Regions from separate parts of the Absiella sp. AM29-15 genome, predicted to be linked through region 1. Evidence: a T-box and tRNA genes for the amino acid it is inferred to sense, from the RefSeq annotation. Region 1 holds a T-box; the other holds one or more tRNA genes.

Region 1 (6,216 bases):
AGATTTCTTACTTCTTCAACACCATTATTACTTGCTGCATCTATTTCAATAATATCTGGATGCGTACCATTTACTACAGCCTTGCAGTTTTCACATTCCCCACATGGTCTATGATCTTTGCTCTCGCAATTCACCATTTTAGCAAATATTTTTGCAATTGAAGTTTTTCCAGTACCTCTAGGTCCACAGAATAAATATGCATGTGCAATCTTATTTTGTTCTACAGCATGTTGTAGTGTTTTTACAACATGTTCCTGTCCTGCAACTTCTTCAAAACTATTAGGACGATAGGTACGATATAGTGCTTTATATGCCATACTTCACCTGCTTTCTCTAGTGATTATTATACCATGGAATACAGCAATATTTAAGCTAAATTGAAAATGTTCTTATACGAAGAAATTATCTTTCTTCATATAAGAAAGAAGATTTATATCTGCAGTATTCTTATTATATTTTCCATTGAACAAAAAATTTCTAAAATATAAATATATCATTCTATTGAGGAAAAAATAATAAAAAAAGCAAATAGTAGGATATTTATTAATCCTTGGTTATTTGCTTTTTCTTCTTTTCTCGTTTCTTTTTGAAAAAATCTTTTAGCAACTGTGCACATTCTTCTTCTAATATACCACCAGTTGTTTTTGGATAATGGTTAAACCCTTTATATTCATATAGTTTAATACAGCTCTCAATGCATCCACCTTTAGGATCTTTCGCACCATATATGACTTTGTTTATTCTTGACTGTAAAATAGCGCCAGTACACATGGAACATGGTTCTAATGTAACATATAATTCACAATCTTCTAAACGCCAACTGCCAACTTTTTTACAAGCTTTTTGAATTGCCATAATTTCTGCATGAGCAATAGATTGTTGTTTACTCTCTCTTAAATTATATCCTCTTGCAATAATTTTATCATTTTTCACAATGACACAGCCAATAGGCACTTCATCTTTTTCTTCAGCTTTTTTTGCAAGTTTGATTGCTTCTCTCATATACTTTTCATTCATAGTTTTTACCTCAGAAATAAAAAAGTGCTACCACACATGACAGAGCCACCTTAAGGCTGCTTCGTTCCCGACCTGACCTAATTCAGTGTGTATCATTGTAGTAGCTTTTATATTATAACACAGATTAAGTAAATTTCAACCACTTTTTATGGATAATACAACCTGGCTTTTTTATTGTTTCACGTGAAACAATTTTTTCGTTTTTTTTGTTGCAACGAGATGCGTAGTTATCTTGCTTTTTATATTTCAATGCAAATCAAAAGAACACAAAATGTATTATTAATTATCTAAATATCCAATATCCATCGGTAAATTTATATTATAATATATTAAATATTTCAGCCTTGTTTTTTTCGTTTTTTTATGCTTTTTGATGTTTTTATTGTTTTCAAAATCACAAATGCTCAACTTTTCCATTCAGTTAAATAATTCATTAAATCAATAAAAGTTTTTTAGATCAACTCTATATTTAACAATGATTTTAAAAATTAAATTGATGATTTTTCAACATAATAAAATTTTGATTTATAATTAAATTACTCATATAAAAAGATCTATATAATTATAACATTTCAAATGATACCATATTTTTCTATAAGTATACTTTTGATTATTAGGTTATCTTTTTTTATTCAAATTGAAATATGATAGAAAGATAAATGTTTTTTCTATCATAAACTAGAATATGAAAATTCTATAAAGATGATTGTATTCTATGGTTATAAAAAGTATAATTTATCGACTAATATCAAAAAAATTTTTTTACTTTTTCTTCATGTTAAAAAATCAATAATGTTATTTATAGAATTTTACTTATAATAGAATATCCACAGTATGTTCATTCATCAAAATCATAATACACTTAATTAATCGCTAATACTATTTCATGATTTTTTATTAATCCCAATAAATTTGTTTCACGTGAAACATTTACTTACTAAAATCTATTAAATTAAATAAGATAAATACTCGTAAAAGTAAATTTCATTGCATATCACAAATGCCATTCATATATTATTAAATTTTAATTTATATTATAATAATAGTGTATTTTATAAATTAATATACGTATTATTTCAAGCCGTTATTTTGTCATAAAATCAAAGCACCAAAGAATTTCAGAAAAATATCAGCTATTTAACTCAATCAAAACACTTATCATTTTTTAAATTTTTCAAGATATATAAAATAGTTTTTTTAATCATTAAATGATTATATTAATTATGTTTCACGTGAAACTAAAAAAGAATCCTTTTTGTTTGAGTATCCAAACTTTAGGATTCTTTAAATGATTTATTTCTTAGGAACTAATTTTTCAGTGCCACCCATGTATGGTCTTAATACTTCTGGAATATTCACTGAGCCATCAGCGTTTAAGTTATTTTCCAAGAAAGCAATTAACATTCTAGGTGGCGCAACAACTGTATTATTTAATGTATGAGCGAAATATTTTCCATTCTCACCTTTTACACGAATACCAAGTCTTCTTGCCTGCGCATCAGTTAGATTAGAACAGCTACCAACTTCAAAGTATTTTTTCTGACGTGGACTCCAAGCCTCTACATCCACAGATTTACATTTCAGGTCTGCTAGGTCACCTGAACAGCATTCTAACGCTCTAACAGGGATATCTAAGCTTCTGAATAAATCTACTGTATTCATATACAGTTTCACAAACCATTCTGCACTTTCTTCTGGTTTACATACAACAATCATTTCCTGTTTTTCAAACTGGTGAATACGGTAAACACCACGTTCTTCAATACCGTGTGCACCTTTTTCTTTACGGAAACATGGAGAATAACTTGTATACGTATAAGGCAGCTTCTTTTCATCTAAAATCGTATCAATAAATTTACCAATCATAGAGTGTTCAGAAGTACCAATCAAGTATAAATCTTCACCTTCAATTTTATACATCATACCTTCCATTTCCGCGAAGCTCATAACACCAGTTACAACATCACTTCTAATCATGAATGGAGGAACAACATAAGTAAATCCTCTATTGATCATAAAATCTCTTGCGTAAGAGATAACAGCAGAATGTAGTCTTGCGATATCTCCCATTAAATAATAGAAACCATTACCAGCAACTTTTCTAGCACTGTCTAAGTCAATGCCTTCAAAGGCTTCCATAATTTCTGTGTGATAAGGAATTTCAAAATCAGGAACAACAGGTTCACCGAATTTTTCAAGTTCAACATTTTCACTATCATCTTTTCCAATAGGAACACTAGGATCAATCATATTAGGAATCTGCATCATGATCTGTTTGATTTCAGTACTTAATTCAGTTTCCTTTTCTTCTGTAGTTTTCATTTCATCAGCCATTGCCTGAACCTGAGCTTTTACCTGTTCAGCTTCTTCTTTTTTACCCTGACCCATCAATGCGCCGATTTGTTTACTTAATTTGTTACGCTGGTTTCTTAAATCATCACCTTTTTGTTTTAAGGCACGATTTTCCTTATCTAATTCGATGACTTTATCAACCAGTTCAATCTTGTGGTCCTGGAACTTTTTACGAATGTTTTCTTTCACAAGTTCAGGATTTTTGCGTAGAAACTTCATATCTAACATATTCTATACCTCCATATAAATAAAAAAGAGGTATTGTCCTAAAGGGACGATACCTCGTGTTGCCACCCTTTTTTATTTGATTCCTAAGAATCAAATATCTCAAAGCGATAACGGTGCTACCGAAACAGATTACTTTATTCACCTGTTCACTCCAAGGTTGATTTCATAAATCTTCAGCGATAACTTACACCAACCGTTATCTCTCTATGCCTGAATGTATTTATTACTTATCCTTATCAACGTTTGTTTATTTTATATCATTCTTTGTTTTCATTGTCAATGACTTCTTGTTCGCTCACAGAAGTTTCGTTGTTTTCTACAACATTTTCTGATGTTTCTACTTCTTCTTCCTCTGCTTCTGCCTCAACGATTGCGACTTTAGAAACAGATTCATCATCACCGACATGAATCAATCGAACACCTTGTGTATTACGACTGTAAACACCAATATTATCGACAGAAATACGGATAATAATACCAGCATTTGTGATAATCATGACATCTTCATCGCCATTTACTGCACGTACAGAAACCAGATTTCCTGTTTTCTCAGTGACATTGATTGTCTTAACACCTTTTGCGCCACGTGTTGTCAAACGATATTCACTAATTGGTGTACGTTTACCATAACCGTTTTCACTTACTGCCAATAGATGTGTACCATCACGATTGGTTGCTACACCAACAACGATGCTTCCATCTGTATTGAAGCCTTTGACACCACTTGCGGTTCTACCCATAGGGCGTGTATCATTTTCATTGAAACGAACTGCCTTGCCATTAGAACCAGCAATGATGATTTCATCATCACCTGTTGTTTCTTTTACGCCTACAAGTTCATCACCATCACGTAAAGAAATAGCAATTTTACCATTTTGACGTATAGAATCAAATTCTTCCATTGGCGTACGTTTGATTAAACCATTCTTTGTGACAAAGAATAAATAAGCTGATTCTGATTCACGTTTCACAGGTACTAATGTACAAACTTTTTCTTCTTTATCTAGGTTCAACAGATTTACGATTGGCAAACCTTTTGCGGTTCTTGAAGCATTTGGAATCTGATATCCCTTAATACGATATACTTTACCAATATTTGTGAACATCAATAGATAATCATGTGTAGACATTGTAATCAACATATCCACAACATCATCTTCATTGACTGCCATACCTTTGACACCACGACCGCCACGATTTTGTGTACGATAAGTATCCGTTGGCATACGTTTGATGTATCCATTTGTCGTCATCGTGATAACAACATCTTCCACTGGAATTAAATCTTCATCCTGCATATCGAAGTCAGCTTCACTGATTTCTGTACGACGTTCATCACCAAAACGATTTTTTACTTCTGTTAATTCATCGCGGATAATCTGAACAACTCTGGAATGATTTGCCAGGATATCTTTTAAATCCGCAATCTGAATCAATAATTCCTGATATTCATTTTCAATCTTATCACGTTCCAAACCTGTCAATCGACGAAGTCTCATTTCAAGAATTGCATTGGCCTGAATTTCACTTAAATCAAAGCGTTCCATCAACTCTGTACGAGCGGTAGCTTCATTCGCTGAAGAACGGATAATATGTATAATTTCATCAATATGATCTAACGCAATACGTAAACCTTCTAAGATGTGTGCGCGATCTTCTGCTTTTTTCAATTCAAACTGTGTACGACGTATGGTGACGTCAATCTGATGGTCAATATAATGCTGCAACATCTCTTTTAAGCCCATTTGCTTAGGAGCACTCTGATTGCCTTTTGGCACCAGTGACAACATATTACATCCAAAGGATGTCTGTAAAGAAGTCAAACGGAACAGCTGATTTAATACAACATCGCTTTGTACATCTTTTCTTAATTCAATGACGATACGCACACCTTCACGGTTAGATTCATCGTTAAGGTACGTGATACCTTCGATTTGTTTATCTCTTACCAAATTGGCGATTTTTTCAATTAAATTTGCTTTATTTACCTGATAAGGAACTTCAGTAACGACAATACGGTGTTTACCGTTATCCATTTCCTCCACATGCGTTTTCGCACGTACAACAACGGTTCCTCTACCTGTTTCATAAGCCTGTTTAATGCCAGCTCTTCCTAGGATGATACCACCTGTTGGAAAGTCTGGTCCCTGAATATAATTTTCCATTAAATCCATCACTGTAATTTCTGGATTATCCATAATCGCAAGTGCCGCATCAATGGTTTCATTTAGGTTATGTGGTGGTATATTGGTTGCCATACCTACCGCAATACCAACTGCACCATTTACTAATAAGTTTGGAAAACGTGAAGGTAAAACAACTGGTTCCATTTCTTCCTGATCATAGTTAGGTCGAAAATCAACTGTATTTTTATTGATATCCTTCATCATTTCCATTGCGATTTTACTCATACGTGCTTCCGTATAACGCATAGCCGCAGCGCCATCGCCATCCATAGATCCAAAGTTACCATGACCTTGCACCAACATATAACGATAACTGAAATCCTGTGCCATACGAACCATTGCATCATATACAGCAGTATCACCATGAGGGTGATACTTACCAATAACTTCACCGACAATACGTGCTGATTTCTTAAATGGCTTACTTGCCACA
Region 2 (6,216 bases), on a different contig from region 1:
CCTTTAGATCCAGATTGATATATTTATTCATAAAGGTTTCAATATCACAATACAGACCAGTATAATCAATGCGATCATCATGAACACCCAATACCAAGATAACATCCACTAGTTTCTGTGCATTGCTGCTGGCAATCGCAATCACGGCTTTTTTCATCAGGTCCTTATCCTGTCTTGTCAAAGTACCCATCATACCAAAATCAATCCATACGATCTGTCCATCACGGATACGAATATTGCCAATATGTGGATCCGCATGGAAGAATCCATCATCTACGATTTGCTTGATATAATTTTCTGCCAGTTTTTCAGCTATTTCTTTACAATCATATCCATTATCTTTTAATGCTTCAAAGTTATCAATCTGATATCCATCAATATACTCCATAACGAGTACCTTGCTGGTACTATAATCAGTTTCTATCTGAGGATATCCAATATATGTAATGCTGTCATTTAAATCCGCAAACCTCATCGCAAAATGCGCTTCATTTAAGAAATCCATTTCCTGTTTTGCGGTATACCAGAATTCATCCAATACGATATTTAAGTCAACAACACTGCCCAGCACTTCATTCAAACGCAATATCTTTACAGCACGACGTACCAAAGAGATATCACGTTCCATCATCTGATAGATATGAGGACGCTGTATTTTTGCGACAATGGATCTGCCATCTTTTAATGTTGCTTTATGTACTTGTGCGATAGAAGCACTCCCAAGCGGCTTTGGATCCATCTGTGGAAATATCTCAGCACGACTTACCCCATATTCTGCCTCTATCACCTGTTCAACAACAGAGAAGGGCATAGGGGCAACATTATCGCGCAATTTGACTAATTCCTTACAATAACGTTCACTGAACATATCCTGTCTACTGGACATGATCTGACCAATCTTTACAAACGTCGGTCCCAGATCTTCTAATATTTCTCTAAACTTTACAGGATCAATGCCCCGTGTTAAATGATGTTTTTTTAAAATACCAATGATTTGGGCAAGCCGTTTTTTACTGCTCAGGGTGCTGTTTTGATTATTCGCCATCCTGGCCAGGAGCAGATGGTTCTTCTTCATCCATTCCCTTTTCCAATTCTTCAATCTTCGCTTTCAGTTTCGCAAGGTCATCCTTGCTTACTTTTTCTAAATCACGGCTGATTTCATCAGCATTTGCCGGTGTTCTCAGCTTTTCTTTGATGTTGTGTTTCAATTCTTCATTTAAGACTTTGCCTTGTTCAACCGTGATTTCACCTTTCTTTACCAGCTGATCAACAACCTCTTTGCTTTTTTCAGCCGTTGTTGCCGCAGCGCCGATACCTGCAAGAATGATTTTCTTCATTTCATCACCAAGATTATTCATGTGTGATTCCTCCTTTGTATATATGTATATTTTATCACGAATCATCAAGAAAGTAATGTAAAAATACATTCTTTCACAAGTTAATCTTACAAAGGAATTTAATGGATATGAAAAAAAACAAAAACTTTTTGAATATTTTATAAATATATCTTCTATATACAAAAAAAACTGGCTTCGCCAGTTGCTTACTTTTATATGGGGCGGACGATGGGGATCGAACCCACGCATGACGGGACCACAACCCGCTGTGTTAACCACTTCACCACATCCGCCATGTGTTGTAAGCGAGTCATATTATAACCTATCCCCATCGTTTTGTAAACCCCTTTTTTGAAATTTTTTTATTTTTTTATTTGATTTTTTTTTAATCAATTAAAAGTTTTTGTTTTAATTGGTAAACTGATATATATATTTATACAACACAAATTATGAAAAGTTATTATTGAATAGGCAGTTATATATCCAGATTACAAAGATTTAAAAAGAACTTTCAGCGAATGAAGATAAATGATCACTTATACGATTTTGCAAACTAAAAATTTGGAAAATATGAATACTGCAATCAAACAGTTTTAATTTTTTTGATTATAGAAATTTGCTAAGATAAGGAATTGAAGAAACATATATAAATGAAATTTCATTATAGATTGTATAAAAACAATTCTTATTGGTTCTTGATAAGAAATATATAAAAAGAGATTGACAATTGCTTTAAAATCTGTAAAATTATAGAAGTGACTTGAATAAAGTAATTTTGGAGCGTTGGCCGAGCGGTTTAAGGCACCATCTTGGAAAGGTGGCGTAGTGAAAGCTACCGTGAGTTCGAATCTCATGCGCTCCGCCATAGAAAATCAAACGTCTATATACAGACGTTTTTTTGTTTTTATGCATGAGATGAGCAGGAAAGTCACTACGCGTTTAAAAACCGCATAAATGAATGGAAGTTCATCATTTACTTGGTTGTATTTATGATGAAAAATTGTTATAATTTCTAGCAAGGAGTGATTATATGAAAAACATCGCTTTACTATGTGATTCTAGCGCAGATATCACAAAACAAGAGGCAGAAGAACTAGATATCCATGTCATTCGTATGCCGATTACGATTAATGGAAAAGAATATATTGAAGAAGAAACGATATTTGATCAGGATATCATTGAAGCATTAAATAAAGAAGAACAAGTAAAAACTGCACAGCCGGTCATTGGCGATATTGTGAAAACCTGGGATCATCTGTTGGAAACTTATGATGAGGTTTTTTATCTGCCATTAAGCAAAGCTTTATCTGGTACATGTCATGTAGCGATTGGACTTGCGAAACAATACAATGGACGTGTAACTGTTGTGGATAGTGAATATGCTTGCTATCCAATCGTAAAACAATTACTGGCAGCAAGAGCTATGTTTGAAAAAGGCTATGATTGTGCAACCGTGAAAAAGAAACTGGAGGAAGAAACCAATATGTTTGCGATTCTGATTCCAGAAACCTTGACTGCTTTAAAAAATGGTGGAAGAATATCCCCAGCAGCAGCTGCTTTGGCAGGCTTGTTGAAGATTCAGCCACTTTTGAAAGTAGATCATGGCGCAATTGATTTGGTTGATAAAGTACGTACGCTGAAGAAAGCATATAAAGAAGGTATTCGTGTCGTTACAGAGGGCATTAATCCTGAAGAATATGACTGGATGATCATTGATGCCTATAATCGTTCCATGAGTGATGAATTAAAGGAAATGCTGGAAGAAGCAACTGGACAGCCTGTGGAACAGCATGTGTTCAAAGCAGTTATCATGTCCCATACAGGACCTGGTACGATTGGTTTTGGCAGAATCAAGAAATTGAAATATTAAGAGGTTATGAACATGATAGATGCACATGTGGCGCTTCCACAGCCATTTACTTATAAAGCATTAAAAGCATATATTGATGTGGCAGTTTCTAAAGGACTGGATGGAATCGTGATTTTAGAGCCTACTTATAAATTTCGTGAATTGAAATCTATGTATCGTGAGGTATGTGCAACATATCCTTATCAAAAGACATGGTTTCAAAAGGTGAATACAGCTTCATTAAAAGAGTATCAGGATTTTATCACAGAAATGCGAAAAAAAGAATTTCCCATTGATGTAAAATTTGGATTAGAAGCATGTTACTTCACACAGCATGAAAGCTATATTGCTGGTATTAAAGAAGCGTTTGATTATGATGTGTTTATTGGACGCATTCATTTTCTTGATAATATCGCCTTTGACTGGCCAAAGCATTCTCGTGAAATGATGTGGGATAAATATAACGCAGGTTATTTGTATCGTCGTTATTATGAAATGATGAATGCGATGCTGACATCCCATCTATTCGATGGTATTGCCGGTTTTGATAATATCAAGCTGATGAATGTGAAATGCCCTTTTAAGATGGATCATACATATCACAAAATGGCAACGTTGTTAGCGAAAAATCATATCTATGTAGAAGATGATGCCAGCATTGATTATCGTTTTCATCATGTGGATAAAGGTTTAAGCAAAGCGTTTCTTGCCATGTGTGAACAGCAGGGTGTAGAAGTCAAACGTGTAAGTCATGCAAGAAGTGCAGAAGAAGTTGGAAAATTTGAATAAGAAAAAAATGTGCGAAAACAATTAATTTCGCACATTTATTTTGCTATATTTTGGATAGATTGTGTATTTTGCAGCAAGGCATCCGTTAATGCAGTATTGTTGTCACTTACCTTCCAATCGCCATGCTCTTTTACTAAGTCAACAGTGACATGAATTGTTTTATCTTTGGAAGCTTTTGCCATATTGTCAAATAAAACAGTTAAGATCTGTTTCTGAATTTCTTTATCATCTACATCACTTTTTTTACTTAATTCATCAGCTTTTTTGGCAGCTTCCTTCATACCTTTATCTATAACGGCTGAAAAATCATACATGGTCAGTGTAACTTCTACACTGGCTTTATCCTCATCAATGGTTTCTTTTTCTTCCTTATGAGAGAAATCAAGCATCATATCATATACTTTTTTCTGCAGCTGTTGATCAACATCTTCCATATAATCTTCATCACGCAGTTCAAGGGCAGTGGCATCGTAATCTTTCCATGTACTGTTGGCTGCGATTTTCGTATTGTCACGATCATGATAGCCATCCAGGAATTCTTTGACGGTTTCTGTTGGTGTAATACTGTTTGATGTACATCCCTGCAAGGTGACTGGCATCAGTACCAAACCAGCGATTGCCAATAATTTTTTTATATTCACGAGTCTTTTACCTCCATTTTTTCTTTATTTTATCATTAATTTAAAAAAATTCAAAATTTTTTAGGAATTTCACATCAAAAAAACGTATGTATATATATGAGGAGGTGTTTTATCCTTTCTTGTCGAATCAGGTATGCCCATTGCGTCGATTACATAAATTGATATGGGAGGTGTACAATGAATCAGAAACGTATGATTATTATTTCAGCACTTGTTTTCTCTATATTGTTTACTGGATTTTATTATCTTTTGTTTTCTTATACCACACAAAATGAGGATATCCTACATAAGACATTATATATGAATCAGGTAGGTTTATATAAACAAGAGGATACCTTAAAGAAAATGCAGAAAAAATTAAAAGACCAGGGTATTGTTTCCTATACGTGGAAACAAAAAGATGTAACAGCAATCGTCTGTTATATTTCTACCAATATCGATGATACCAAAAATGGCCAGGATAAACTAAAATCTCTGGGGATCAATTATATTCAGAAAACAGCTGATATCGAAAGCAATGAAGTGGCAAAACTGATTGATGAAAAGAAATACCAGGAGGTACTGGAAAGGATTGCGGAATGAAAGTAAAAGATATGAATAAGGAACAACGTCCCAGAGAACATGCATTACAAGATGGTATTGAGGCACTTAACAACCGGGAGCTTGTGGCAATATTATTACGAAGTGGCAGTAAGACACGCTCGGCACTAGAAGTCGCTGATGAAGTACTGGCAAAAATGGAACATTTAGGAGAGTTAGATGTAGCACAATTAAATGATTTGATGGAAATTGATGGGATAGCACAGGCAAAAGCATTGGAGCTACAGGCAGCTTTTGAACTTGGCAGACGCATTGCTTTTGATAAAGTCAAACAGATGCATTGTATTAATAGTCCCAAGGATATTGTGGACTGGCTGAATCAGCAAATAGGTTTTATGAAACAGGAGCATTTTCTGGTACTCTTTTTGAATCATCATAACCAGATTGTTAGTTATCGTACGATGTTTAAAGGCTCTATGACATCAGCAAGTGTACATCCAAGAGAAATCTATAAAGAAGCTTTGGCCAGTGGCTGTGCAAAGATCATCTGTGTGCATAATCACCCTTCTGGAAATGTAGAACCCAGTGAAGCTGATATCTTATTGACAGAAGCTATTGATGCTTGCGGGAAGATGACGTGTATTCCTTTGGTGGATCATATCATTGTAGGAAAAAATTCTTATACAAGTTTGCGACAAAAGCAATTAATTGATTGAACTATTTTCGATTAGCCTTTATAATAATAGCAGTAAAGTTGGTGATAGCATGTCAAAATTAAATCGATTACAAAAAATACTGCTGGGATTGATCGCAGTATTTCTAATACTAGGTGTGATTCTGCGCAGTATGAGTGGCAGTCTGAGTGGAAATCTTGCATATGATGGTGTCAGTATGCTGAAATATGGATTGATTGATCAGCCACTTCAAACATTAAAAGGATGGATGAAAGATTTTTCTGATTTATGGGCGGTCAAGGATGAAAATGACAACTATAAATATCTGATCAGCACCATGCCAAGTATACAGGCACAAAATGATGAGCTGATAAGAGAAAATACGG

The links. A T-box is a leader RNA that pairs with one kind of tRNA and senses whether it is charged. The one in region 1 lies ahead of serS (serine--tRNA ligase), so its partner is inferred to be a tRNA-Ser.
Region 2: it encodes a tRNA-Ser, which carries the amino acid that the T-box ahead of serS (serine--tRNA ligase) is inferred to sense. The anticodon was not compared.

Annotation. Positions count from the first base shown of each region.
Region 1 is NZ_QVFL01000001.1:345,090-351,305, reverse strand. It holds gene dnaX (DNA polymerase III subunit gamma/tau) at 1-317, opposite strand, end outside; gene tadA (tRNA adenosine(34) deaminase TadA) at 544-1,017, opposite strand; RNA gene ffs (signal recognition particle sRNA small type) at 1,032-1,129, opposite strand; gene serS (serine--tRNA ligase) at 2,311-3,597, opposite strand; T-box leader at 3,637-3,846, opposite strand; gene gyrA (DNA gyrase subunit A) at 3,855-6,216, opposite strand, start outside.
Region 2 is NZ_QVFL01000010.1:25,953-32,168, forward strand. It holds gene DW761_RS11095 (ABC1 kinase family protein) at 1-1,045, opposite strand, end outside; gene DW761_RS11100 (aspartyl beta-hydroxylase) at 1,035-1,358, opposite strand; tRNA gene DW761_RS11105 (tRNA-His) at 1,555-1,630, opposite strand; tRNA gene DW761_RS11110 (tRNA-Ser) at 2,115-2,202, shown strand; gene DW761_RS11115 (DegV family protein) at 2,368-3,207, shown strand; gene DW761_RS11120 (PHP domain-containing protein) at 3,220-3,975, shown strand; gene DW761_RS11125 (HAMP domain-containing histidine kinase) at 4,011-4,616, opposite strand; gene DW761_RS11130 (SPOR domain-containing protein) at 4,794-5,198, shown strand; gene radC (RadC family protein) at 5,195-5,872, shown strand; gene mreC (rod shape-determining protein MreC) at 5,922-6,216, shown strand, end outside.